Regions from separate parts of the Bacillus pfraonensis genome, predicted to be linked through region 1. Evidence: predicted binding sites of a transcription regulator. Region 1 holds the regulator's gene; the other holds the start of a gene.
What was found. The regulator NrdR, encoded in region 1, represses ribonucleotide reductase genes. The targets are predictions, from matches to a motif close to AACACNATATATNGTGTT.
Positions count from the first base shown of each region.

Region 1 (15,319 bases):
TTTTCTTTTTCCATTTAAAATAGCTTGTGCCATATGTAAAATTTGATGGCATTCTTCTTCCTCTTCATAAAAAAACTTTTCTTTTAAAATAGCACGAAGCCATTCATTTTGTTTTATAGTAACAATAAAATAAAGGAGTACCGGTATCAAAACTTTCTCCATATAATTCGATTCGCATATTGGAATATGAATTGTTACCTTTTGTTCATATAAATAAACACTCGTTTCTTTATATATCTTTTCCGTTCTCTTTATCAGTTGTTGATATACGTGCACAGCATCATTTTTTTCTTCGAAGCAGATTTCAATCACTCTTGTCCCCCCTTTTATCCCGCTCTAAAGGACCGTTAACCTCTCAGCTCAAAACGAAGTGAGGCAAACATCCATAAGAGTCCGATCTGTGAAGCCTCACTCTAAGTAGAAATAAATCCCTTATCGCTGAAAGTCTTCACTCGATATTTCTTGCTAATTTTATATATATTAACGGTGGGAGAAAAAAATGATACAAGCTCGCATGAATTTTTAGATTATCAATATATTCCCATTGCTTAACCAAGCATAAAAAAAGAGTCTGTTTTCATACAAAACAGACTCTTTTTTAAGTACACATTAAAAATAACTTTCTCCTATTTCTTTCCTGCTTTAAGCATGACGACGATTCTTCCCGCCAATCGCAACCGGTTTTGCTAAATATTTAATACGCTCCATAATACGGGCTGCTTTCATTTCTTCTGCTTCTCCGCGCTGCGTATACGTTAAATGATGTTCTAACTGTTTAAAATCAAAATTAGACGTAAAGAACGTCGGTAAATTTTCTAGCATACGGAACTGCAGTATAGCTCCTAAGACATCATCACGCACGAAACTGGACATCGCTTCTGCCCCGATATCATCGAGCATTAAGACTGGTACATACTTTACTGCATCAATTTTCTCGCCAATCGTATTATTTTGTAGTGAACTTTTAATTTCACGCAAAAATTCCGGTAAGTACACAATCATTGAACTCACTTTCCGCTGCGCTAATTCATTTGCAATTGCTCCTAAAACGAATGTTTTTCCAACGCCAAACGGTCCATGGAAGTACAATGCTTGTACTTTTTTCCCCGGCTCATACTCACTTAAAAATTCATTCGCAGCACGGATTGCTTCGAAACGATTTCCATCAGACAGATCAAGAGAAGACATAGACGCCTGCAATATATCCTTAGGCATGTATACACTTTGAATAAGCTTCTCTTGTTTTTTTCTTTCATCATAAGCCACTTTTCTTACGCAACGATCATATTGAATATCAATCATCTTACCTTGAATAATCAATTTCGGCTCATATCCTTGAATCATATTTTTACATGATTCTAAGTTCGGACAATCTGCGCATCCAACACTTTGCCCAATGTATTCATATAGCTTCACAAGACTTCGTTCTATCATAGAAGTCGTTACTTCACCTTTATGTTCTTCGATAAACTCTTTCACACGCGGATGTGCCATCACTTCCGCTTTTAACACTTCATATCTATTTTTAAAATTCTCATTTTGCATCAACTTTGCAAATGAATTTTGAATATGCTCCATTTTCTCACCTCAAAGAGCGTTCATTCTCCTCTATTAATCACGCTTATATTTTTTCAACTCTTCTTCCAATCTCTTTCGTTCTTCTTCTAGCTTGCTCGGATTTTCTTTTGAACTTGCACCTTTTGGTAATTGTTCTTTCGGTTTTTCTTTCGTTTCTTCCTTAAGCCAATCTGGCACCATCTCTGTCCGTACTGCTTTCTTCGTTGTACGACCTTTCTTTTTCGTCTCAGCCCACTCTTGATATTGACGATTCTCTTCTTTTGCTAAAGTCATTGCTTCTGATACGGTACCAACCTTTTTTCGCGCCCAATGCCCCGCAATTTTCTCGACATATGATTTAGCCAGTTTCATATCAGAACGGAGCATAACATAATAAATGAGTACGTTGACAACACCAGGCGCTAGTTTTTGACTCAACATCACTTCTTCTACAATTTGCAAATCTGCTTTTGTCGGTTCTGCCCCGCCTGATATTTCTTTTAATAATTGTTTCGGTGAAATTTCCTCAAGCTGTTTGATAAGCATCTCTTCTTGCGTAGTTGGCTCTTTCTCTTTCATCGTACGCGCAGAATGAGGTTGCACCCGTTCACTTAACACCGGAAGTGCTTGGCCGTTTTCAAATTGATACCAATCACGCGCTCCTTTACGAAGCCTTTCCATATCAATTGTTTGCACTTCTGTCATTGCACCAAGAACTATATTTTGCATCGATAATACATCAACGTCATACACGTAGGCTAGCGTAATGACACATTCCCGTATTTGATCCGTAATTGCTTTTCTTGGGACAAGCGTTGATAACCCTTCTACAAATAAAGAAAAATCAAAGAAATCATTCCAAACCTTAGGGGCAGCCCCTTGTTCATTTCCAGGCATGACCGTTGTCTTTGGAATACGAACTTCCTCTTGCGCATGCTCAAATTGACCTGGATTAAATGAACCAAATACTTCATTAAAAGAACGTGTAACATTTTCATATGAAGTAAAATCGAACTCTTCTTCTAAGAAGTATTGCTTAACTTGATTATATTTCGCCCGACTTAATCTGTTGTACAAGAAAATGCTCAAAACAATATCATCAAAAAATTGTTTTGGAGTTAGCGGTGGCTGCAATTCGTATATAAACATTCGAATATCTTTCTCTTTTTTAATGTATACGTTTAAAAGCCCAATTGCTTCTAATTTTATCCGTTCTTCATATACTTCAGGAAGCTGCATTTGCATTGTCACCATAAGAGAGTGATGTGTATTCTCTTTTCCAAATACACGATCCTGCTCTAGTTCTCCCCACAGCGTCATGTATAGGCTAAAAGCCTTGCTACCCACTAATGGTTGATATAACATCGTTAATACCTTCCGATCGTAATTATGCAATAGCCCTTTTGCACTTACTTTATAACGATCGATTGGCAATAGCTCCATCCATGACTGTTTTTCCATTCTGGCAATTCCTTTCTTTTGTCCATTTTACGTATTTTATTAGTAAAAAAGAGCTAACAGCTTACGCTTATAGCTCTTTTTCACGTAATTTGCGGGTTCAATTCTTCCATCATCCCCAAAAGAAATGAAACGAAGAGACAGCCACCGCGAATCAGAGTTTTACCTTATTCTCTTTCTTTTTGCAGTATATCTTTTAATTCCTCGATGAATACATTTAAATCTTTAAATTGACGGTATACAGACGCAAATCGTACATAAGCAACATCGTCAATATCTCGAAGTGCTTCCATTACGATTTCACCGATCATATCGCTTTTCACTTCTGATATTCCTAAATTACGAAGTTCACGCTCTACATTTTGCGTTACTTCTTCTAATTGTTTTAACGATACAGGTCTTTTTTCACACGCTTTAATTAGTCCACGCAAAATCTTTTCTTTATTAAACTCTTCTCGTGTTCCCTCTTTTTTTACAACAATAAGAGGTGGTTCTTCTACTCGCTCAAATGTCGTAAATCGATTTAAACAACTTTCACACTCTCTTCTTCTTCGAATGGAGCGCCCCTCATCTACTGGACGTGAATCCAATACTCTTGTACCATTATGAAAACAGGTTGGACAACGCAACTCATTCACTCCCTTGCAATTTAATCTTCATTCTTCTCATTTCATCTACATGTGAAAATATATATACAATATTATATAACCTATTTGTCTACGCTTACTACTTCCATTTATATAAACTAAAAAAGAGGTGCATTATACACCTCTTTACATTTTAAATCAATTATGTTCTTTTTTAAAGAGCTTTTGTTTCTCTATGCTTAATTTCGAAGCTACCTGTGCCTCGAGGAAGCTCGATGCTCTCTCGCGTTTTCGCATTTAAACCTTCTGCAATGTATTCTGCAGCAACATTTGGATCAATACGATCCCCGCAAGTATAAACATCAATACTTGCATAGCCGTGTTCTGGAAAGCTATGAATTGTTAAATGTGATTCCGAAATGATTACAACTCCACTTACACCCTGCGGCGCAAATTTATGAAAAGCAACCTCACGTACTTCAGCACCAGCTCTTAGTGCTGCATCCACAAATAATTGTTCAATAAACGGCATATCATTAAGCTTGTCGAAATCGCAATCCCAAAGTTCAGCGATTACGTGACGACCCATCGTGTCCATAGTATCCATTCTACAGTTCCCCCTCATAAAAATTTAATCTAACTGTTCGAATTGAAAACTAATTTGCAATTTGGCTTGCTCCACTACCACGGGGGAAAGTTAGTCCAGAGAGGTCCTAACCCTTTAAGTAGTGACTACGTACCTCAGCTCTTAAGTTTACGAGTGTTAGTATACTTTGTTTATTTTCATTTTGCAACAACAGTTTTTTCGATTTTTTGTCATATTCTCTCCTTTACTTTTCACAAAATAAATTAATTGATTCACAAATGCAGTAATCACAATGGTTTTTCCTATGTACCATTCGCAAAAATATGCTTGTATAATTTTTTTCTTTTCAGAAGAAAACATAAAAAAGAAGACAAGCAATCGCTTGCCTTCCTTGTATCATTAAATGTGTTGTACACTTTCTTGTTTCGCTAATTCAGTAACAACTAGCTTCACAAGATCTACAACACGGCGAGAGTAACCCCACTCGTTATCATACCAAGCTAGTACTTTCACTTTGCGTTCACCCATTACCATTGTAGATAAACCATCAATGATAGCTGAATGTGTATTTGTATTAAAGTCAATTGAAACTAAAGGTTCCTCACTGAACTCAATAATCCCTTTCAATGCACCGTTCGCAACAGTTTTAAACGCTTCATTAATTTCCTCAACTGTTACATCACGTTTCACATCTACTACTAAGTCAACAAGAGACACGTTTGGTGTCGGAACGCGAAGTGCCATCCCATGAAGCTTTCCATTTAAATGCGGAAGAACTTTCGCTAAGGCTTTCGCAGCACCTGTTGTTGTAGGAATAATAGACTGTCCACAAGCACGTGCTCTTCGTAAATCTTTATGTGGGTTATCAATATTTTTTTGGTCATTTGTATAAGCATGAACAGTTGTCATTAAACCGTTTTCAATTCCGAACTGCTCATCTAACACCTTAACAACAGGCGCTAAACAGTTTGTTGTACAAGATGCATTTGAAATCACAGTATGTTTTGTAATATCTAATTGTTCTTCGTTTACACCAACTACAACTGTTACATCTTCATTTTTACCAGGTGCTGTTAAAATAACTTTTTTCGCCCCAGCTTCCACATGAAGAATTGCTTTTTCTTTCGCATTAAATTTACCAGTTGCTTCGATTACAACTTCAACCCCTAGTTCTTTCCAAGGCAATTCTTTTGGATCGCGGTTATTTAGAAGGCGAATCATTTTCCCATCCACTAATAAATGATCTTCAAATGCTTCCACTGTTCCGTCAAACTTGCCATGAACTGTATCATACTTGATTAAATGTGCTAATGTTTCTGATGGATAGCTTGCGTTGATTGCTACAATTTCGAATGCGCTTTCTTTTATTGCTTGACGAAATACCATTCTTCCAATACGTCCAAATCCATTAATTGCCACACGAATCATAATATGTTATCCCCCTTGAATGCGTTATACTATTTATCTCCAATCCCAATAATAGTATAACACAAAAAGAAGATATGTCACTAAGCATTTTCACTAATTTCATATTTTTTTAATTAATGATGTTCCACTCTTTTAAAATGAGTTGTAATTGTGCTTTTGTCTCAGTAATTGTGCCATCATTATAAATAACTTTATTAGCTAATGTTACTTTCTCTGCTAAAGACATTTGCGAACCAATGCGCGCTTTTGCTTCCTCTTCTGTAAAGCCATTCCGCTTCATTAAGCGTTCTAACTGTGTACTAGGCGATACAGCTACAACTAAAATTTGATCCACAATTTCTGTTAACTTACTTTCAAATAACAGCGGAATGTCTAGCACAACCGCTTGCACACCTTCCTTTATGTACATATTCTTCTGAGCATTCATTTCTTTGCGGACAGCTGGATGAACGATTTTGTTTAAATGCAATCGTTTTTCTTCATTATGAAATACAATACTCCCAAGCTTCAGACGATCAAGTTCACCATCTGCTTGTAATATTTCTTCACCAAATACCTCTACAATTTCTTTATACGCTTCTTTACCTTGTTCTACAACTTCTCTTGCAATAATATCCGCATCAATAACAGGTATACTCAGCTCACGAAACATTTGTGAAACCGTACTTTTTCCGCTTGCAATACCTCCCGTTAAACCAATAACAATTGTCATTATGCTCCCTCCTTATGAATAAGAGCGTGAAACTTATGTTTCACGCTCCCACTTACATCTTCCAAATACCAATAATAATGAGTAAAATCCCAGGTAGGAACGTAAATTTTTGTAACCATCGCATATTTGATAAAACAGTTCCTAGCCTCATTCCGATAAATAAAAACAAAGAACTCATAACGGCAACTAACACTGCCATCATGGCTGGTGTATATCCCAGTAAGGATGCACCAATCCCTGCTCCAAACGAGTCTACAGAAAGAGCGATACCTAGCAGCAATGCTTCTCCACTAGAAATTGTGCCTGATTTATCAAAATCGGCAACAGTCGGTTTCCGCAAAATTTGAATGACTAATCCAAGTGAAGCAATTTCTAATTTCCAAACTTTCTCTTCGTGCTGCGGCTCATCTTTTTTCTCACTCCGAAAAAATTGATATACAACCCACGCTCCAATAGCTATTAGAACGATTCCGCCAATACGCGTTGCAATCACTGGGGAAAACACTTTGGCAATCATATGTCCAATTCCCATCGACACAAGCATAACAGCCGCTGAACACATTCCAATGATGAGTATCGATTTTAACGGAATCCGTACGCTCCGCAGACCATAAGTAAGCCCTACACTACAGCTATCCAAACTTAATGTAAAAGCTAATAAAATAAGAGAGAAATATTGATACATCGGTAAGCTCCTTCCCTATACATAGCTTTGCTGTATGTATATGACAAATGCCTATCCGATGTTATTAGAAAAAATATCTTTCTTAGCTTTTTGGCTGGCATATAGGACAATAGTGTGTCCCTCGTCCACCAACAACTGTCTTTTCAATCACGTTCCCACAAGTTACGCACGGTTCACCTTTTCTTCCGTACACATTTAAAAGCTCCTGAAACGAGCCGATTTGTCCTTGTGAATTGATATACGTTCTAATTGTACTTCCACCACGCTTAACCGCTTCTCCTAACGTCTCAACGGTTGCCGCATGAATCTTTTCTATTTCAGCTTTCGTTAAAGACGAAGCTTCTCGTTCCGGATGAATCCCGGAACGGAATAAAACTTCATCTACATAGATATTACCAAGCCCAACTAAAAGACGTTGGTCTAGCAATACAACTTTTATTTTGCGGTTTGTTTTTTGCAGTCTTTCTTGTAAATACACTGGTGACAATTTTGCATCAAACGGCTCAGGCCCTAAATCTGCAAGTGGCATTTGGTCGAATTCTTCTCCTTTTCTAAAGAGATGCATCGTACCAAACTTTCTTACATCTTTATAGTGCAATTCCGTCCCATCTGTAAACTGAAAACGCACATGCGTATGTTTATCAATTGGTTCATCGCCTTCATGAAGCAAATACTTGCCTTCCATACGCAAATGTGAAACAATCACATATTTTGTTACATATAGAAGTAAAAACTTACCTCTTCGCTCAATTCGTTCAATCTTTTCACCGCGTAACATTTCTTTAAAAAGCTCAGCGTCATCAGGTCGCTTTACTAATTTCGGATATGTTACAATTACATCTTTAATTATCTTTCCCGTTACAAGGTTTTCAAGAGTCCTTCTAACGTTTTCAACCTCTGGTAGTTCAGGCATTCAATCACTTCCTTATTTTGCGTCATACCAAGTTGGACCAGAAGAATAATCCACTTTTAGCGGAACAGCAAGTTCAATCGCATGTTCCATTACTTCAGGTACAATCTTCTCTAGTTTTTCTACCTCTTCTTTCGGCACTTCAAAGATTAATTCATCGTGCACTTGCAGGAGAAGACGAGCTTGTAATCCTTCTTCGTTTAAGCGATCCGCCATAATAATCATTGCTTTTTTAATAATATCTGCCGCACTACCTTGAATTGGCGTATTCATTGCAGTACGCTCCGCAAAGCTGCGCAAATTAAAATTACGACTCGTAATTTCTGGGATATAACGACGACGATTTAATAATGTAGACACATACCCTTTTTGCTTCGCTTCTTGTACAATCTCATCCATATATTCTTTTACACCAGGGAAGCTTGCGAAATACTTTTCAATAAATTCCCCTGCTGCTTTTCGTGTAATTCCTAAGTTTTGCGAAAGGCCATAATCACTAATACCATACACAATTCCGAAGTTAACCGCTTTTGCCTGACGTCTCATATTCGATGTTACGTCATCTTTTCCAACGCCAAACACGTCCATTGCTGTTTTCGTATGAATGTCCATATCATGTTGGAACGCTTCTACTAGCCCTTTGTCTTTTGCAATGTGTGCTAGTACGCGCAACTCAATTTGTGAATAATCGGCAGCATACATAACCCACCCTTCTTTTGAAGGAATAAACGCTTGACGAATCTTCCTTCCTTCCTCTAAACGAATCGGGATATTTTGTAAGTTTGGATCTGTAGAACTTAATCGACCTGTTTGTGTTAACACTTGATTAAAGCGCGTATGAATTTTAGCAGAATCTTCATGAACAACTTTTAATAATCCTTCAATATATGTTGAATTTAATTTCCCTAATTGACGATAGTGTAAAATTTTCGGGATAATTTCATGATGATCCATTAACTTATCCAGTACATCAGCTGATGTAGAATATCCTGTTTTCGTCTTTTTAATAACTGGTAAGTTTAAGTTTTCAAATAGAACAACACCAAGCTGCTTTGGTGAGTTAATGTTAAACTCTGTCCCAGCAAGCTCATAAATCTCTCGTTCCATTTCTTTCAGTCTACCAGCAAGCTCATCTCCCATATTACGTAAGCGCTCTGTATCAACCTTAACACCTTTTACTTCCATTTCAGCTAACACGCGCGCAAGTGGCATTTCAAGATCTGTAAACAGTTCATACTGTTCATTGTTTTGCAACTCTTCTACAAATGTTGGTTGAACATCATATAATACATGTACTTTGCGCGCTACATGCTCCGCAACTACACCTTGTTCTGGAACTGCACGTTTCGCACCTTTTCCATATACCTCTTCATCAGATTTAACAGCGTGCGTCTCTTTCATTTTTGCTACGGCACGGAAATCTTTATCTGTATCAGCTGGGTCAAGTAAATAAGCGGCAATTAGTAAGTCAAAGTCAATCCCTCTGATTTCTACACCTTTCCACTTAAGTGCAACAATTGCACGCTTCGCATCAAACGTATATTTTCTCATTTCATCATCTGCAAGCCACTTCGTAAAAGCGTTAGAGTTGAGCGCAACATCAGATGGAATGAAATAACAACCATTTTCATTTTGAATACCAAATCCTTGAATATCAGCTTTATGGTAGTTATCTTCCTGTACTTCAACGATAATTGCACTATCTTGCTGCAGCATTTCATCTGTCACTTCTTCTACAATATCAAATGAAATCTCATCTAATTCAGCTGACGCTGTTTCCTCAGGAGTAGCACCTAGCTTATTTAATAACGAAGTAAACCCTAAATTCTCGAACATTGGAATGACGTCGCTTGCTTCGTATCCTTTATATTCGATATCATCTACATGTACCGTTATCGGAGCATCCGTAATAATCGTTGCAAGCTCTTTACTCATAAGCGCTTGCTCTTTATTCGCTTCTAGCTTTTCTTTTAGTTTCTTTCCGCTCACTTGGTCTAAATTCTCATATACTGCTTCTACTGTTTCAAATTGCGTTAACAGTTTAATCGCAGTCTTCTCACCAACTCCTGGTACACCTGGGATATTATCAGATTGGTCTCCCATTAAACCTTTCATATCGATAATTTGCTTTGGTGATAAACTATATTTTTCAAATAGAGCTTCTTTCGTATATTCATCTACTTCTGTAATTCCTTTACGCGGAATACATACAAGTGTGTTGTCAGAAACAAGTTGCAATAAATCTTTATCTCCAGAAATCACTTTAACGTGAGCACCTTGTTCACTCGCTTCTTTCGCGAGTGTTCCCATAATGTCATCTGCTTCATAGTTCTCTAATTCATAGCGTGGTACGTGAAACGCGTCTAACAGTTCACGAATAAATGGGAATTGCTCTGACAATTCAGGTGGCGTTTTTTGACGTCCTCCTTTATATTCGCTAAATGTTTTGTGACGAAATGTTGTTTTACCCGCATCAAACGCAACAAGCATATGCGTTGGTTTTTCCTCTTCTAATATTCTCATTAACATCATCGTAAAACCGTAAATTGCGTTCGTATGTATCCCCTTGTCGTTATTTAAAAGCGGCAGTGCAAAGAAAGCACGATATGCGATATTGTTTCCATCGACTAATACGACCTTTTTTTCCAAATCAGAAACCTCCCCATACAAATTTAAAACGATTCTTTTATATAGAAAAAACCGCCTTTTCCTTCTCTCTATATTAACACGACTACGAGAGAGAAGAAAAATAACGGTTCTTTCTATTACATACATTTAGGCATTTGAACTACTCCCACTTAGCTAACGCTTGAAGCGTGGGATTCCTACGAAAATCGTATGGTATTTCAGTGTTGGCTTTTGATTTGACACTTGGTTTTCGTGTCACAGATTTACGGTTTATTCTCTTTGCGACTTTCGAATGGTATAGGTGAACGACAACCACCAGACAAGCTCTATTTTCACAACAAGCAACCACGCTTGAATTCGTTCTATCTCTATCTTAACAAAAAACATGTTTTGCTACGCAAAAAGGGAAGTGACGAGAATAGAGCACTATCCTCGTCCAAAACTACTCCTTGGATGAAGGGGTTTTCATGTATTATATTAACAGGACTTTATTAATATTTAATGAAGCTATTGTTAATATAATGTAAATATATTCCGTCCAAGGCTCTTCATATATAAACCCAAATTTTAAAAAACAACATAAACCCTTTCTTTTTAGGAGAAAGAGCATCCGGTCATGCATAAAAGCAGTCAGATCCTCTTCCTGCCCCATGGCGACTTAAATATTGGAAAATTAAAATGAATTTATATAACCCTCATCTAATAAAAGTTTCACACTATCATTACTTCTCCAAATCCGCTTTTGGCAAAGCTACTGTAAATGTCGTACCTTCTCCTACTGTACTCTCCACAGTAATCGTCCCTTGATGCGCTTCTACTAAATGTTTTACAATCGATAATCCTAGACCTGTACCGCCTGTATTTCGACTTCTTGCTTTATCCACGCGATAGAAACGTTCAAAAATACGCGGGATTTCTTCGCTACTAATCCCAATTCCCGTATCAGATACTTTTATATAAGCATTATGCTCATCTTCTAACAACTCTACAGAAACTGTCCCACCGGCTGGCGTATATACAATTGCATTATTAACTAAATTGATAAAGATTTGCTTTAATCGGCTTGGATCTCCTATCACAGATACATGTCTCAGTACATCAACTTGCAAGGAGATTTCTTTATCTTGTGATTTATTCTCCAGTACCATTTTGATTTCTCCAAGTAATTCCTTCATATCAACAGTACCTATATTTAACTTAAAGCCTTGTTGTTCAATTTTTGATAAATCTAATAAGTCTTCGATTAACCCTTGCATACGCTCGCTTTCCTTTAAAATAATATGCAAGAAATGCTCACAAAATTGCTGATTTTCCATCGCACCATCAAGTAATGTTTCAGAAAAGCCCTTAATAGAAGTAATTGGCGTTTTTAGTTCGTGTGAAACGTTTGCTAAAAAGTCTTTTCGCATTTGCTCTAGTTTCTTTAGTTCTGTTATATCGTGGAATACAAGAACAATTCCTTTCCACTCATGATTCGTCCCAATAATTGGCGCGCCATATACTTCAAAGTGTTTTCTTTCAATTCCAAGTGGCAATAGCATTTGCTTCCGCACTTTTACTTCCGTCATAAAAATTTCTTCCACAAGTTCAATGATTTCTGCATGAAGAAACGCTTCATAATATAAGCGATCTAAATATTCTTCATCTGTTACATGAAAGATTTCTTTATATGAACGATTTACAAGGCTTATATAACCACGACTATCAATTAAAATCATACCGCTTCCCATATTTTCAATCAGTGTATGTAAACGATCTTGTTGCATTTCTTGCTCTAATGTCATTTCTTGTAAATTACGTGCTAAAATATTGATTGCCTTGCTTAACATCCCTGTTTCATCTGAATGATTTTCATAAGCACGCGCCTTATAGTTCCCCTTCGCCAATTCAATCGCTACTTTCGTAACAGACTCTATCGGACGAATATATTGCCCTGTAATTTTCACACCAAGAAAGACAACGACAAGACAAGCAATTACAAATCCTATAATTAATAATCCCCACGTTTTTTGGTGAACATCTTTCAAAGGAGCTATCATACTTTTTATAAGAATATACCCTTGCTTACCATGGGCATCTTGGACAAATATTGCATGGTGAAATACATTCTTATCATTTGTTTCCTTCGTAATTACTCTATTCTTTTGTTTTGCTGTTTCAGAGGAAAGTTCCTCGATTGACGCTTGATTGAATATAGGCTCTTTCCCTTTACTATATTGGACTTTCTTCTCTTCATCAGCAAATACAATCGAAACAGGAACTTGCTCTTCTAATTTTTCAAATATGCTTGGCACTTTTAAAACATGATCAACGCCCTCTGCCTCTACTAATGAAGCAACATAACGTGTCTCTTTTATTGTCCGCTCTTTCGCATGATCAATATAATAATTCTCAAACACCGTTTCCAAGAGTACTCCTAGTCCAACTAAAATAAGAATAATAAGAGACACAAATGTAAAGAGAAGCCTCGAACGAAATTTATTCATCCCCCTTTGGCTCCTCTAATTTATAACCTAATCCACGAATTGTTTTAATGTATGCTGGTTTTTTCGTATTCTTTTCAATTTTATCTCTTAAATGGCTAATATGAACATCGACGATCCTTGTATCGCCAGCAAAGTCATAATTCCATACCGCACTTAATAACTGATCACGTGTTAACACACGCCCCTTATTTCTTGCTAAATATACAAGTAACTCAAATTCTTTTGGCGTCAGCTCTAACTTTTCCCCTTGGAAATACGCCTCATAAAATTCAGGTAAAATTTTCAAATCAACAATATTGATACTATTTTCGTCCTGCACTTCTGGAGCTTGTTCTTCTTGTAATTTCGTACGACGTAAAATTGCCTTCACACGTGCGACAACTTCCCTTGGGCTAAATGGCTTTGTCATATAATCATCAGCCCCAAGCTCAAGACCTAACACTTTATCGAACTCATCATCTTTCGCTGTTAGCATTAAAATAGGTGTCATAATACGTTGCAAACGTAATTCTTTACACACTTCCATACCATCCATTTTTGGAAGCATTAAATCTAATATAATTAGATCTGGACGTTCCGTTGTCGCTTTATGAAGCGCTACTTCACCATCCATCGCTGTTATAACTTCAAACCCTGCTTGCTGCAAATTAAATTCAATTAAAGTTAAAATAAACTCCTCATCATCAACAACTAAAATTCGATTGCTCATTCTCTTCCTCCAAGTAATAGACTTGAAACCTTCTTCATCCTAGTATTTCCCCACTATTCCCATCATACTAAAAAACAATCCCCCTCTCAATAGAATTGTCCATTCACTAAGTTTGATTGTAATATAGTTAAACAGGAAAATATATTTAATAGAAAGAGATGGTACCTATTCATGTTTAAAGCAGCTGTTATTTTCATTCTTGCCGGACGGTGGCGGTTATCTCATTTGGAAATGGCTACGAGAAGGTGGCTCCATTTGGTTCGGTCTAATTGGAGGAATCGTTTTATGTTTATACGGCGTAATCGCTACATTTCAAGTATTTTCTAGCTTCGGACGTGTATATGCAGCTTATGGCGGCGTTTTTATTGTGATGAGTTTATTATGGGGATGGATGATTGATAAGAAAACACCAGATATCTTTGACTGGGCTGGTGCAGCCATTTGCCTTGTCGGTGTATTTATCATTCTTTGGCCACGTGGCTAAAAACAGATACACATTTGACTTATATCTCCTTAAAATATAATAATCAATATAATAAAATTATTATATAGAGATTAAAACATTAAGGAGCAACTTCAAAATGAATCGTAAAAATTGGGTACTATCTTGCCTTGCTTTATTATTTGTAGTTGGTTTTACTGCCGGCTTTTCAAACTGGGAAGCATTACAAACTGGCATCTCTGATTTCTCAGAAGGGTTTGTAAAAGGTTTTTTCAGTTAAGTTATACTTACATTCAATCTAAAAAAATAGTGCTAACCTAGCATATAACAGTAGGATAGCACTATTTTTCATTACACTCTTACTAACTCATTATTAAAAATTATCCAACGCTTTTTCTAAAATAGAAGCTGATTTGTAAGGCGGCGCTACTGTTAATACCCCTTTTACAACCACTGCTTCTTTTTCATCATAAGCGAATACACGCATATCAATTGTATGCTCCTCGTGAGAAACAGCTACAACTTCAAAATGAATTTGCAAAGTTTCATAATGATGCACAGGCTTCACAAAAGTAAGATCCTTCCTAACAACATGACTGCCTGGACCTGGCAAATATTTCGTTACCGCTGTTGTAACCATGCCCGTTAACATAATGCTTGGTACAATCGGTTTTTCATACGGAGTTTGGGATGCATAATCATGCTGGATATATAGTGGGTTTGAATCATTTGTTAACCCTAAATACAATAATAGATCTTTATCCTCAATTTTTTCAGTGATAGATAACTTTTCCCCTACTGTAATTTCATCCATTCGACGACCAATTTGAACTTTTTTCTTTAACATGTTACAATCCCCCTCCAAGTTTTATTTTATTATCCTACCAAAAGCAAGATATTATCCGAAATGCTACTATAATGAGGGCAATGTATATTATAAGTCTATGTTTCCCATTGTAGGATACACAAATGATAACGCTTTCATATTATTTCAAAAAAACAATCCAATAAATAGTAGAAAAAGATTCGGGATTCCGAATCTTTTTCCTAACATATATTTTGTATTAAGAAAGAACTTTCATAACGTTACGTACAGATTCTACTGAACGATTTAACGCTTCTTTTTCTTCT
Region 1 covers NZ_JAHCDO010000010.1:85,857-101,175, forward strand. Annotated here, with positions in the region: gene ytxC (putative sporulation protein YtxC) at 1-312, opposite strand, end outside; gene dnaI (primosomal protein DnaI) at 643-1,578, opposite strand; gene KFD70_RS11605 (replication initiation and membrane attachment family protein) at 1,612-3,018, opposite strand; gene nrdR (transcriptional regulator NrdR) at 3,183-3,644, opposite strand; gene speD (adenosylmethionine decarboxylase) at 3,817-4,200, opposite strand; gene KFD70_RS11620 (glyceraldehyde-3-phosphate dehydrogenase) at 4,588-5,616, opposite strand; gene coaE (dephospho-CoA kinase) at 5,726-6,328, opposite strand; gene ytaF (sporulation membrane protein YtaF) at 6,381-7,013, opposite strand; gene mutM (DNA-formamidopyrimidine glycosylase) at 7,096-7,926, opposite strand; gene polA (DNA polymerase I) at 7,939-10,572, opposite strand; gene pnpS (two-component system histidine kinase PnpS) at 11,274-13,037, opposite strand; gene KFD70_RS11650 (winged helix-turn-helix domain-containing protein) at 13,030-13,746, opposite strand; partial or broken gene KFD70_RS11655 (YnfA family protein) at 13,918-14,230, shown strand; gene KFD70_RS11660 (hypothetical protein) at 14,328-14,468, shown strand; gene KFD70_RS11665 (MaoC/PaaZ C-terminal domain-containing protein) at 14,562-15,035, opposite strand; gene mdh (malate dehydrogenase) at 15,253-15,319, opposite strand, start outside.

Region 2 (15,319 bases), on a different contig from region 1:
AAACTGCAGAGGTTTCGAATGAAAAAGATCGCGCTGCAATTGAAGCGAAAAATCAGCGCCGTTTAGAAAGTATTGATTCATTGAAAAGTGAAATAAAAGATGAATCTGAGTATAATGGGTAAAAAGGCTGACAGTTGTCAGCCTTTTTTTGTAATCAAGAAATTTTCCACGAGTAAGCGCCAGTTTTGCGGGAAAGGAAGCCCGATTTTCCAATAACTAATCCCGCGAATACCTTGTTCTTTTATTAAATTAAATTTACTTTGAACAGATCTAGCATCTTCAAACCATACTTCGTGCTGCACACCATTTTCATCAAAATAATTAAAGTGTGGTGCTTGTGCTGTGAAATCATAACGAATTGGCACATTATATTTACGAGCAAGTGCAACAGCTGCGACAGAACTCACTGCTTTTGCAGGAGGATTTCCTTCTTTAAAGGGAAGTTTCCAGTCGAAACCATATAAATTTTGTCCCATCATAATTTTTTGCGGAGGCATTTGAGATTTTGCATATTGAATTACCTGCTTCACGGGACCGATAGGAGATATAGCCATCGGTGGTCCACCTTGCCATCCCCAGTCATATGTCATAATAACGACAAAGTCGACAATTTCTCCCTGTGCTTTGTAATCGTGTGCTTCAAAAAATTTTCCTTTTTGCTGAGAACTCGTTTTGGGAACAAGTGTTGTACTTAATGTATATCCTTCTGGTAGTCTTGTTTTTACATTTCGTAAAAAACGATTGTATGCTTCGCGATCCTCTGGCGCAACATTTTCAAAATCAAAATGAATATCACGCATATTATACTTCTCAGCTGTTTGTAGAATATTAGTAATAAATTTGTTTTGAATGGTAGCACTCCGTAAAAAAATAGAGGCTAATTCAGCACTGAAATTGCCGTTTTCAATATTTGTAATCACGAGCATAGGAATCGTTTGACCTTGCACAGCAATTTGAGCAATTCTTGCAGTTTCAGTTGGTTCTTTTAAGGTTCCGTCGCGCAATGCTTCAAAGCTAAAATAGGCTAAATATGTGAGATAAGGAATAATAGCCCGTGTGGCATTCACTAAACTTTCTTTAATTGGAATAGTAGAAGGCTGCAAATAGGCAATAGATTCTATTGCTCGTTTTGAGCCTTTTGGAATGTATAACTGCTGGCCGACGTGAAGAATGGATTTTAATGACAAGTTATTTACTTTTGCTAAGCTCGCAAGAGGAACGTTATATGTTTGAGAAATTCGGTAAAGGCTGTCTCCAGGTTGTACGTAATAGTTATTCCCTTTCGTATTTACAATTAGTGCCTGACCGACAACAAGTGTTTCAGCTGGATTAAGTCCATTGTCTTTTACAATTTCTTCAGGTGTAGTGCCGTATTTTGACGCTAAGCTATATACGCTATCACCGCTACGAACGGTTACAATTTGAATCATATACTCGCTCCTTTCAGTAAAAAGATCCATCGTTTCTATTTTATTTTTGATTTCACTGTATTATGATTAAATGTATGCGAGGAAACAGAAGTGAGAAGGAGATTGTGATATGTTTGTAGCAGAACACGAAATTGAGATCCGCTATGCGGAAACAGATCAAATGGGTGTGGTGTATCACTCAAATTATTTAGTATGGCTGGAATTAGGGCGTACAAAATTAATACAAGAATTAGGGTTTTCATATATTGAAATGGAGAAAGAAGGCGTTATTTCTCCCGTATTAGATTTGCAAATTTCATATCGGAAAGCAATGCGTTATGGAGAAAAAGCAATTGTGAAAACATGGATTGACTCAGTTAGTCCACTTCGTGTTATTTACGGATATGAAATTTATAATGGTGATGGAGACCTTTGTATTACCGCTACAACAACAAATATTTGTGCGAAAAAAGAGGGTTTTCGTCCTGTATCTTTTAAGAAATTATATCCTGAGTGGTATGCGAAATATGAAGAAATTAAGAAAAAATAAAAAAGTGTGGCCCTGGGCCACACTTTTTTATTTTTCATAATTAAATTGAGGGAAGTCGTCACCGTCGTTAAGTGTAACGGATAAGTCATGTCCATCAAAGAACCATTCATCATCCGATTCAACGAAGAAAGTAATGCCTTCTTCTTGGATTTGAACAGCAGGGTGTGCAAGATCGTCTTTACGAATTCCTAAAGAAAGTCCTTTTTGAACAGTGCTACAACCACCATATTGTACGAAAAAGCGAAGTGTATCGCCAGATTGTAAGTTTAATTCATCTTTATACCAATTTACTGCTTCTTTTGTTACGGAAAGATTCATGTATAGTTCCTCCAAGTTATGTTGCTTTTTCTTTAGTATAAAAAATAACGCAAAAAGACGCTATTAATATGCTTTGCGTTTTCTTTTTGCGTTATGTGGGTCACAACCTTACTTTTGTTTCTTTGTTAAATTTGCTTTTGGTTCAGTTTTATTTATAATTCGTCCAATATTTGCACGGTGTCTATAAATAACCATACCAGCTAATAAACACATCGCAACAATGAAGATTTTATCCCCGTCAATAATTGATGCAATAACAGCTACGATTGCTGTTACCATAGAAGAAAGCGATACGTATCTCGTTGTAAATAGCAGGGTGAAAAAGACAACGGCTAATATTACAAAAATAATTGGCGCGTAGCATAAGAGTACTCCAGCAGAAGTTGCAACTGCTTTTCCGCCGCGGAATTTTGCAAAAATCGGATATACATGTCCAAGAACTGCAGCTAATCCAAACCAAAGGGGATGGATATCTAAGGCGAAAATTAACGGCAGTGCTGTCGCTAACGTTCCCTTTAAAATGTCAGCAATTGTAACGATAAAACCTGCTTTTTTCCCTAGCGTCCGAAATGTATTCGTTCCTCCTAAATTACCGCTACCATGCTCGCGAATGTCGATTCCGTAACCAATTTTTCCTACAACAAGTGCAAATGGAATCGAGCCAAGCAAATAGGCAACGATAAATAAAAGATATGTAATAAGCATAAGTTCAGTCTCCTTTATTCAAATGTGTTGATAAAGGGTAAAAAGAGTTTTTCCCGTATATTGTACCATACATTTGTAAAGAGCACATTTCTTTTTTGTAAATGAAAAATTCAAAGTTTCTTAAAAAAACTTTCACAGGAATGTTACATTTCTCACAGATTGATTAGAACTATATGTTGTATCATTTTGTTAGTGAATTAACAAGATATTGTTGGGGGTTTGAAAAATGATGAAACAAAGTGCGCGTGGAGAAGAATTAATAAAGATTTTTGAAACAATTGTCCACGGGAATGAGCAAGATTTAATGCAAGAAAATGCAAATGTTGACGGACGATCTCCAATGGGAATGATGGGAACATTTGCATCTGAGAGCGCCAAATATTATGCAATGGAACAGTTACTTTCTGAAGAAGTAAAAAAAGCAATCAATCAAAATATATTATACCCACATGATTTAGACTTTTATGCGACAGGTACGACAACATGTTCGCAAATTCCTTTAGCACAAATGCTTGAAAAAGGATTTCATACCGGGCATGGACATATGAGACAACCACAAGATATTAAAAGCGCGTTGGCGCTTTCTTCGATTATTTTTCAGGCAAACCAGAACATGCAGCACGGCGGTCAATCATTTGCCTTATTTGATATTGATTTAGCACCGTATGTGAGAAAAACATTTGAGAGAAATAAGAACAGATTAGGGGCGTATCCGTTAACAAAAGAGCAAGTAGAAGAATTTGCATGGAAGGAAACAGAAAACGATACGTATCAAGCTTGTGAAGCGTTTATTCATAATTCTAATAGTATGCATAGCCGGGGAGGTGGGCAAGTTCCGTTTATCTCTATTAACTACGGAACGGATACATCGAAAGAAGGAAGATTATTAATTAAGCAATTATTACGAGCGACGCAGGCTGGATTAGGAAAAGGTGAAACACCTATCTTCCCTATCCAAATCTTTAAGCTGAAAAAAGGTGTCAATTTTGAAGAGAGTGATCCGAACTATGATTTGTTTGAATTGGCATTAGAAACGACTGCTGAGCGGTTGTTCCCGAATTTTTCATTTTTAGATGCGCCATTTAATGCAGCGCATTATGATGGTCGTCCAGAAAGCGAAGTATGTTATATGGGCTGTCGTACGCGTGTTATGTCTAATATTCATGGGGAAGAGACCGCAATTGGAAGAGGGAACTTATCGTTTACTTCTATTAACTTAGTGAAATTGGCATTGATTAGCGGTTCAAAAGAAGCATTTTTTGAAGCTTTACATTATTATGTGGATCTTGGCATTTGTCAACTATTAGAAAGATTTGCTTACCAGTGTACCAAAAAGGCAAGAGATTTTCACTTTTTATATTCACAAGGAGTATGGCGGGGCGGAGAAAAACTGCATCCTGAAGATTCTGTTGCTGAAATTTTGAAACAAGGAACGTTAAGTATTGGTTTTATCGGTCTTGCAGAATGTTTAGTTGTTTTAACAGGAAAACATCATGGGGAAGATAAAGAATCATGGGATCTTGGAAATGAAATTGTGACCTTTATGAGAGAGAAGATGGATCAGGCCGCGGAAGAACACAGGCTGAATTTCTCTTTAATTGCAACTCCTGCGGAAGGATTATCAGGCAAGTTTGTGAAAAGAGATCGAGATGAATTTGGAATCATTAGTGGTGTGACAAACCATAATTATTATACAAATTCGTTCCACATACCCGTTTATTACCGGGTTCAAGCAATTGATAAAATACGTTTAGAAGGGCCATTTCACGCACTTTGTAATGGCGGACACATTACGTATATTGAATTAGATGGAGCGGCAGTTCATAATCAAAAAGCATTAAAACAAATTGTGCAGGCAATGGCAAAGTATGGAGTAGGATATGGATCAATTAATCATCCAGTTGATCGTTGTAAGTGCTGTGGTTACCATGGGGTCATCGAAAATGAATGTCCAAGTTGTGGAAACGAGAATGAGAATGAAATAGAACGGATTCGCCGGATAACGGGATATCTGGTAGGAGATATGTCGAAATGGAATAGTGCAAAACGCAGTGAAGAAGCGGATCGGGTGAAGCATAAATGAAAGTAATGAATATTATTCATGATAGTGTTGTAGACGGGGAAGGGTTGCGGACAGTCGTATTTTTTGCGGGCTGTCCGCATCGCTGTTTAGGGTGTCATAATCCTAAGTCGTGGAACCTTTGTAATGGTACTGAAATGACTACAGAAGAAATTATAAAAGAGATTGCTAAAAATCCGCTTACTGATGTAACATTTTCAGGTGGAGATCCATTTTTTCAAGCTACTGAAGTGAAGATGGTAGCAAAAGCGGTAAAGGCTTTGAAAAAAAACTTATGGATTTACACAGGTTATACGTTAGAAGAGATACAGAGTTCTCAAAATAATGATATGATAGAATTGTTACATTATGGAGATGTTCTGGTCGATGGAAGGTTTGAACTTGAAAAAAGAGATTTAACACTTCCATTTCGCGGAAGCTCCAATCAACGTATGATTCGATTGAAAGAGTAAAAAGGCGGGATAGGTCAGATGAATAAAACGGTATTACTTGTTGAAGACGAAAGAAGATTACGTGAAATTGTTAGTGATTATTTTCGCAATGAAGGTTTTGAAGTGATAGAAGCTGAAGATGGAAAACAAGCGTTAGAATTATTTGCTGAACATACAATTGATTTAATTATGTTAGATATTATGTTACCAGAAATAGATGGTTGGTCTGTTTGTCGCCGCATTCGAAAAGAGTCAGCAGTACCAATTATTATGCTTACAGCACGTTCTGATGAAGATGACACATTGCTAGGCTTTGAGCTTGGGGCTGATGAGTATGTAACAAAGCCTTTTAGTCCAAAAGTATTAGTTGCGAGAGCGAAAACTTTGTTAAAGCGCGCTGATGGGGCAGTAGGGGTGGCAGAAGAGAATGCACTTTCTATGGCAGGAATCGATGTGAATCGTCTTTCGCGTACAGTATCGGTAAACGGAGAAGAAATTATATTAACACATAAAGAGTTTGAACTTCTTGTTTATTTAATGGAGAATAAAGGAATCGTATTATCACGCCAACATTTATTAGATCAACTTTGGGGATATGATTATTATGGTGATGATCGTACTGTCGATACACATATAAAAAAGTTGCGTAATAAGTTAGGTGACAAAGCAAAACATATCGGAACTGTCATTCGAGTTGGATATAAGTTCGAGGAATAGTTCTTAAATACTATGTAATACAAATTGAAAAAACGATAGAAAATCTTTCTTTTTGGTTGGAAGAGAGGATTCGCCCCCCATGGCTAAAAGCGGTCAAATCCTTTTTTAGCCCCATGCCCAAGTAGAAAACAGAGGGAGGAAACGAGTGAAGGTCTCCTTCTGTTCTTCGCAGCAGCAACTTATATGTTGAAAAAATATATAAGTTGGGAATATAGTACATTTACACTCTCTTTTGTAGATGAAAATGTACAAATTATAGATTTTTTGTCTACAATAATGAATAAGAGTATTTTTTTAATTGGATTTCACGATGAGTTCACAAGAAGGACACAAAATGTGACTATACTGAAAATACGAATTCAGCAGAGAGGGGATAGCAATTATGGGATATTATGACGGACCGAATATGAATGAAGAGCATAGTGAAACGAGAGAAGTTAGAAAATCAGGCAGCAAAAAAGGATATTTTTTCACTGGTTTAGTTGGAGCAGTTGTCGGAGCGGTTTCGATTAGTTTTGCAGCTCCGTATATGCCATGGGCAAATGGAAACGGGACAGCTGTTTCATCGCCATTATCTTCTAATTCAAAAGTAGAGGGAACTGTGGTTCCTGTTGTAAATAAAACAAAAGGTGAAACAGATCTACCTGGTATGATCGAAGGAGCGAAAGAGGTTGTTGTCGGTGTAATGAATATGCAAAAAAATATTGATCCATTTGCATTGCAGCCGACAGGACAAGAAGAAGCCCAGGCTGGATCAGGATCAGGTGTAATTTATAAAAAAGCTGGGAATAAGGCTTTGATTGTAACGAATAATCACGTAGTAGATGGAGCAAACAAGCTTGTAGTAAAACTAAGTGATGGTAAAACAGTGGATGCAAAATTAGTTGGGAAAGATCCTTGGTTAGATTTAGCTGTTGTAGAGATTGATGGATCTAATATAAATAAAGTAGCAACGCTTGGTGATTCTAGTAAAATTCGCGCGGGTGAATCTGCAATTGCAATTGGGAATCCATTAGGTTTTGATGGCAGTGTGACAGAAGGAATCATTAGTAGTAAAGAACGTGAAATCCCGGTTGATATTAATGGTGACAAACAGCCAGATTGGCAAGCGCAAGTTATTCAAACAGATGCAGCAATTAACCCAGGGAATAGTGGCGGCGCATTATTTAATCAAAATGGTGAAGTCATTGGAATCAACTCTAGTAAGATTGCGCAGCAAGAAGTAGAAGGAATTGGTTTTGCGATTCCAATTAATGTGGCAAAGCCAGTTATTGAATCTCTTGAAAAAGATGGAACGGTCAAACGTCCAGCAATGGGAGTTGGGGTGGCATCGCTTGAAGATTTACCACCGTATGCATTAGGGCAATTAAAGTTACCAAAAGATGTTACAAATGGCGTTCTCTTAAGTAAAATTTATTCCGTTTCACCAGCTGAAAAGGCAGGACTTGAGCAATATGATGTTGTTGTAGCGTTAGATGGACAAAAAATTGAAAATGCGCTTCAATTCCGTAAATATTTATATGAAAAGAAAAAAGTAGGCGACAAAATTGAAGTTACATTCTATCGAAATGGTGAAAAAATGACGAAAACAGCTACATTAGCTGATAACTCTGCTGCGACGAATTAATAAAGAAAGTCTCTTTCGTGTTGAAAGAGACTTTCTTTATCGGCTATACTAAAGGAATAGGAGGGATTTACTATGACAATTGAAAACCCAACTCGTACGGAAATTGGTGAAGTATTGAAAAATAGCAAAATTATCGCGGTTGTTGGATTATCCGACAAACCAGAACGTACATCATATATGGTTTCAAAAGCGATGCAGGATGCAGGATATCGTATTATCCCAGTAAACCCGGTCATAGATGAAGTGCTAGGGGAAAAAGCTGTTCCGTCATTAAAAGATATTAAGGAGCATGTTGATATCGTTAATATATTCCGTCGTTCTGAATTTTTAATGGACATTGCGAAGGAATTTGTAGAGATTGATGCGGATATTTTTTGGGCACAATTAGGAGTACAGGATGAAGATACATATAAATTTTTAAAGGAAAAGGGCTATACTGTTATTATGGATCGTTGTATTAAAGTAGAACACGCCATGACACGGTAGTATAGACAGTGTAAACGAAAGGTTGATTCAGCTCAGAGGGAATTACTTGAAAACTGGGCAGATGAACGAGGTGTTCATCATGAGATTTTTTAAAGGCTGTTTTTGGGGATTGCTACTTGTTATCCCATTTTGGATAATTGTCATTTGGCTAATTGCCAAATGGTGGAGTATGTAATTTGGAATACATATCCATTTCTCGTTGACAAACGATTATTTTTCTGAAATAGTAGCCTAGAGGAATCCTTGTGAAAAAACAAGGATTTTTCTATTGAAAATGGTATATAAAAGACATAACATAACTTGCCAAAAGTATGGTTAAGGCGTTATTCTATAATAGAAACATATGTTCTGATTTGATTAGGAAAGGGGCAAGGAGTTTGGCAAAGCATCAGTTTCAATATAACGAAGATGCAATTCAGGTGCTCGAAGGCCTTGAAGCTGTTCGAAAACGCCCAGGTATGTATATCGGGAGTACGGACAGCCGTGGATTGCATCATTTAGTATACGAAATAGTAGATAACTCCGTTGATGAAGCATTAGCGGGATTTGGCGACGAAATTTCTGTCGTAATACATAAAGATAATAGTATTAGTGTGATTGATAAAGGGCGCGGGATGCCTACGGGAATGCATAAGCTTGGAAAACCTACACCTGAAGTGATTTTAACTGTACTTCATGCAGGAGGTAAGTTTGGACAAGGCGGATATAAAACAAGTGGCGGTTTACATGGTGTTGGTGCATCGGTTGTTAATGCTTTATCAGAGTGGCTCGTTGTAACCATTAAACGTGATGGGAATATATATGAGCAACGTTTTGAAAATGGCGGTGTTCCTGTAACGACACTAGAGAAAATCGGGAAAACAAAGCAATCTGGAACAACGATGCATTTTAAACCAGATCCATCTATTTTCAGTACAACTAATTATAACTATGAAACGTTATGTGAGAGATTGCGTGAATCTGCATTTCTGTTAAAAGGTATGAAAATTACTATAAAAGATGAACGAAATGATTTAGAAGATATTTTTCATTATGAAACAGGAATTGAAGCTTTTGTTTCTTACTTAAACGAAGAAAAGGATTCTATCCATCCCGTTGTATACTTCGCTGGTGAACAAAATGGAATTGAAGCAGAACTTGCATTTCAATTTAATGATGGTTATTCAGAAAACATCCTTTCATTCGTAAACAATGTGCGTACGAAAGATGGTGGGACGCATGAAGCTGGATTTAAAACGGCGATGACGCGTGTTTTCAATGAATATGCGCGTAAAGTCTCATTATTAAAAGAAAAAGATAAAAACTTAGAAGGTACAGATATCCGCGAAGGGTTAGCAGCAATTGTTTCTGTACGTGTGCCGGAGGATTTACTGCAATTTGAAGGTCAAACAAAAGGGAAGCTTGGTACAAGTGAAGCCCGTTCATCTATAGATGCAGTTGTTTCAGAACACTTAGCGTACTTTTTAGAAGAAAATCCAGATGTAGCAACTCTTCTTGTGAAAAAAGCGATTAAAGCAGCGCAAGCGCGTGAAGCAGCACGAAAAGCAAGAGAAGAAGCGAGAACTGGTAAAAAGAAAAAACGTTCGGAAGGAACATTGAGCGGGAAGTTAACACCTGCGCAGTCACGTAATCCACAAAAGAACGAACTATATTTAGTAGAGGGTGACTCTGCTGGTGGTTCTGCAAAACAAGGTCGTGATCGCCGTTTCCAAGCAGTTTTGCCACTCAGAGGTAAAGTAATTAACACGGAAAAGGCAAAACTAGCTGATATTTTTAAGAACGAAGAGATTAATACGATTATTTATGCAATTGGCGGTGGTGTTGGAAACGAGTTTGTAGTCGAAGATATTAATTATGATAAAGTTGTAATTATGACCGATGCTGATACAGATGGTGCGCATATTCAAGTGTTACTACTTACATTCTTCTATCGTTATATGAAGTCGTTAATTGAAGCGGGTAAAGTGTTCATTGCTCTTCCACCTTTATATAAAGTAAGTAAAGGAAAAGGAAAAAGCGAAGTAATTGAATACGCATGGTCAGATGAAGAGTTAGATGATGTGACGAAAAAAGTCGGTAAAGGATATATGTTGCAGCGCTATAAAGGTCTAGGCGAAATGAACGCGGATCAGTTGTGGGAAACAACAATGAATCCAGAGACGCGTACGCTCATTCGCGTGAAAATCGATGATGCAGCAAGAGCTGAACGCCGCGTTACGACGTTGATGGGTGATAAAGTAGAACCACGCCGTAAATGGATTGAGCGAAATGTACAATTCGGTATGCAAGAAGAAGGAAATATTTTAGAAAATGAAATGATTATGGAGACGGAGGTGGAATAACATGCAAGCAGAGAAGTTTCATGACCTCCCGCTTGAAGACGTGTTAGGCGATCGCTTTGCACGTTACAGTAAATATATTATTCAAGACCGCGCGCTTCCAGATGCGCGTGACGGTTTAAAACCAGTACAACGTCGTATTTTATATTCCATGTATGTAGAAGGAAATGTACATGATAAGCCGTTTCGTAAATCGGCTAAAACAGTTGGTAACGTTATTGGTAATTATCACCCACATGGTGATTCTTCTGTATATGAGGCGATGGTGCGCTTAAGCCAAGATTGGAAAGTACGTAACGTATTAGTTGAAATGCATGGCAATAATGGTAGCGTGGATGGTGATCCAGCGGCAGCGATGCGTTATACGGAAGCTCGTCTATCACCGATTGCCTCTGAGTTACTACGTGATATTGATAAAGAAACAGTAGAATTTGTATCAAACTTTGATGATACGAGTGAAGAACCAGTTGTCCTGCCGGCGATGTTCCCGAATCTATTAGTAAATGGTTCAACAGGAATTTCAGCTGGTTACGCAACTGAGATTCCACCGCATCATCTTGGTGAAGTAATCGATGCTACAATGATGCGTATTGATAAACCTAATAGTACGGTAGATGACTTATTAACGGTTATTAAAGGACCTGATTTCCCAACAGGTGGTATTATTCAAGGGATTGATGGGATTAAAAAAGCGTATGAAACAGGAAAAGGAAAAATCATCATTCGCGGAAAAGCAGAAGTTGAAACGATTCGTGGTGGTAAACAACAAATTGTTATTACAGAAATTCCATATGAAGTCAACAAGGCGAATTTAGTAAAAAAAATGGACGAATTACGTCTAGATAAAAAACTGGATGGGATTGCTGAAGTCCGTGATGAGACAGATCGTACAGGTCTTCGTATTGTTGTGGAATTAAAAAAGGAAGCAAACGCAGAAGGTATTTTAAATTACTTATATAAAAATACTGATTTACAAATTCCATATAACTTCAATATGGTAGCCATAAATAATCGTCGTCCGACACTTATGACTTTACCAAAGATTTTAGATGCGTACATTGGACATCAAAAAGAAGTTGTTACACGTCGTTCAGAATATGAACTTAGAAAAGCAGAAAACCGTCAGCATATTGTAGCAGGTTTAATGAAAGCATTATCGATTTTAGATGAGGTAATTGAAACAATTCGAGCATCTAAAGATAAACGTAATGCTAAAGATAATTTAAGTGCAAAATTTGGATTTACAGAAGCGCAAGCGGAAGCGATCGTATCACTGCAATTGTATCGTTTAACGAATACAGATATTACCGCACTGGAGAAAGAAGCAGAAGAACTGCAAAAGAAAATTTCAGAATTACAGGCGATTTTACAAAGTGAGAAAAAGCTTCTGCAAGTTATTAAAGCGGACTTAAAAAGAGTAAAGAAAACGTATAGCGATCAACGCCGTGCTGTTATTGAAGAAGAAATTGAAGAAATTAAAATTGATGTGGAAGTTATGATTCCACAAGAAGATGTCATCGTTACTGTAACGAAAGAAGGGTATGTGAAACGAACAGGCTGGCGTTCACATAATGCATCGAACGGGAAAGACTTCGGTATGAAAGAGGGCGACATCTTACTCGAACGTTTCGATACAAACACAACAGAAACAGTTCTTTTATTCACGAATAAAGGAAACTATATTTATCTTCCAGTATATGAGATGCCAGATATTCGTTGGAAAGATTTAGGCCAGCACGTAGCGAATATTGTTTCGCTTGAACGAGATGAGACGTTAATTTGGGCAACGGTTGTACCGAGTTTTGAGGAAGAAAAACGTTTCGTAGTGTTTGTAACGCGAAATGGTATGATTAAGAAAACGGAACTAAATCAGTATAAAGTTCAGCGCTATTCAAGGGCGTTCGTTGCTGTAAACTTGAAAAAAGATGATGAAGTTGTGGATATATTCGCAACAGACGGAACAAGTGATATTGTTCTTGCAACGCATGGTGCATATGCACTTATCTTCAGCGAAGAAGAAGTAAGTCCAGTTGGTGTAAGAGCAGCTGGTGTAAAAGCGATTAATTTAAAAGAAGATGACTATGTTGCTTCTGGTAAGCCGTTAAATAGTGAAAAAGATCAATTGATTCTTGTCACGCAGCGAGGCGCGGTTAAGCGATTGAAAGCTTCTGAAATTGAGAAATCAACAAGGGCGAAGCGCGGCCTTGTTATCTTTAAAGAGTTAAAACGTAATCCGTACCGTATTGTTGGTATTGAAATTGTTCGAGATGATGAACTTGTTTATATGAAAACAGAAAAACAGATTGTCGAAGAAATAGATCCAAAAGCATTCCGTAATAAAGACCGCTATAGTAACGGTAGTTTAGTACTAGATGTTACGGATACAGGTGAAGTGGTCGAAACGTGGACGAAGAAGCGGATAGAGTGAATAAACGATAGTAAGAATTTCAATTAAATATACTCATCTTATTAGTGAAACCCATGTTCTATATAGAACATGGGTTTCTTGGAGTAGTAGGGTTTTAAACTCACCACGATTCTAATTTTTTTAGTTTTTTCATGAAAGTAAACCAAAAAGAATTAGGATGAAAAATAAAGGTAATTATATATTGATTGAAAGAAGGGAAGTATAGTATGTCACCGCCCTATTAGGACTATGAGGTACTCTCGAAAATATATTGTTTTAAGTTATAACTTTTTATTAAAATCTTAGACTGTTGTGAAGCATAAAAAAGCACGATTCTTTCTGTGAAGATATATAGAAAAAAGAGTGCTTTTTTCTATTATTTTTAAAATCCCTGTTGCACACAATAAATATCTTTAATTTTAGCTATAATTTCATCAACAGCGTATAAAAGTTCTTCTTCGCTTAAATAGGGACTAATTGATATACGAATAGAACTATTAGCTTCTTCTTTTGATAATCCAATCTCTTGTAATACATATGACGGTTCTAAGCTGTTTGAATTACAAGCAGATCCCGAAGAAATAGAAACAGTTCTCATACCTGCTATAAGTGTTTCTGAACTAATATTTGGGATCATTATATTTATGATATGAGGTATGCTATTTTCCATACATACATTTACGCGAGAAAGGGGTATTTCTTGTTGAATTTGATTTATAACAATTGTTCTTAATTTCAGTGCTTTTTCATAATTCTCTTTTAGTTCTAATATAGCTATATCACTTGCTACGCCCATACCAGCTATTAGTGAAGTTGGTAATGTTCCACTGCGTAAATATGTTTGTTCGCCTCCAAATAATAAAGGACGGAAATATTCCTGTTTGTGCTGGTTTACATATAAAATGCCTATACCTTTTGGTCCATAAATTTTATGTCCCGATAATGATAAAGCATCTATATCCAATTCTTTCACATCTATTGGTATTTTTCCAAAAGCTTGAACAGCATCTACATGTATCAATGTTTTATACTTTCTGCATAAAGCAGAGATTTCATTGATAGGTTGAATTGTTCCCACCTCGGAATTAACATATGCAAAACTAACAACCCTTGTATCATCATCTAATAAGCGTCTCAATGAATCTAAGCAAATGGTTCCATCACGTTTAATGTCCACATATTTTACGATAATACCTCTTCTTTGTAACTCTTTTCCAACCTCTAAAATCGATTTATGGTCTATAGGTGAGAGAATTACATTTACAGGTTCTTTTTCATGATAATCAATTGCTCCTAACAATGCCAAGTTGTTACTTTCTGTTGCTCCCGAAGTAAATATTATTTCTTCTTTATGAGCACCAATAGAAATTGCAATCTTACTTTTCGCTTGATACACCGCATACTGTGCTTTTTTTCCCATCACATGCTGAGATGAAGGATTTGCAAATTCTGTTTTCATGTACTTTTCTACCACTTCGATCACCTTATTATGACATGGAGTAGTAGCAGCATAATCTAAGTACACCTGTCTCATAAGCATTGCCCTCCTTTATCACGAAGAAAACACAGAGAAATTAACGGTTTTTTCATAGATTTCTTCTTTTGACATTTCACCACTTCCACCAGGATCCGCAACAATAACTTTCATCCCGGTTAAATTATATAGATTAAGAGCAATTTCAATACCTGTACGTACTGGTTGGTAACATTCTCCAGGTGCGAATAATAACAATGCTCTATAACCTGCCTTATGTACCTCAGCTATCATTTCTGTAATTTCTCCTGCACATCCAGTTACACCACAACTAATTAATGTTTTATAATTTCCATCCGCATCTACAAATGATACTTCGGATTGATTTTCTCGATCGTTTAGCATTCTTTTTTCTAATTTTCCTTCTTTTACTAGCTTACTAGCACTTTTTTGAAATCTATATTTAAGCCAAGTTTCAGGGAAAAAGATCGGATTTTTTCGGCTAGACAAGATACTCTGTTGATTAAAGTGCTTACTCTTTTCTAAACTTGTAACGTAAGCTTCTGGAATTTCTGTATATCTCTCATAAAACTCTTTACGAAGATCACTAACGCTTGTATTTGTAGATGGAACATATTGCCAATCATTAATTAATAGTAGATATTTAATGTCTCTAAATTGTTCATAAAATTGCTCGCCTAATTGAATTCCGATATTCCACGTGTATAAAGGGAATATACCTACTCTACGTGAAATCCTTTCTTTCATCACATCTG
Region 2 covers NZ_JAHCDO010000037.1:3,094-18,412, forward strand. Annotated here, with positions in the region: gene tlp (small acid-soluble spore protein Tlp) at 1-122, shown strand, start outside; gene KFD70_RS24725 (glycoside hydrolase family 18 protein) at 138-1,430, opposite strand; gene KFD70_RS24730 (acyl-CoA thioesterase) at 1,540-1,959, shown strand; gene KFD70_RS24735 (HesB/YadR/YfhF family protein) at 1,987-2,277, opposite strand; gene plsY (glycerol-3-phosphate 1-O-acyltransferase PlsY) at 2,386-2,982, opposite strand; gene KFD70_RS24745 (anaerobic ribonucleoside triphosphate reductase) at 3,209-5,065, shown strand; gene nrdG (anaerobic ribonucleoside-triphosphate reductase activating protein) at 5,062-5,514, shown strand; gene KFD70_RS24755 (response regulator transcription factor) at 5,533-6,210, shown strand; gene KFD70_RS24760 (S1C family serine protease) at 6,593-7,837, shown strand; gene KFD70_RS24765 (CoA-binding protein) at 7,910-8,323, shown strand; gene parE (DNA topoisomerase IV subunit B) at 8,701-10,665, shown strand; gene parC (DNA topoisomerase IV subunit A) at 10,667-13,090, shown strand; gene KFD70_RS24780 (cysteine desulfurase family protein) at 13,452-14,603, opposite strand; gene KFD70_RS24785 (LPD16 domain-containing protein) at 14,622-15,319, opposite strand, start outside.
Region 2: the regulator NrdR is predicted to act here: its motif matches at 3,148-3,165, upstream of KFD70_RS24745 (anaerobic ribonucleoside triphosphate reductase).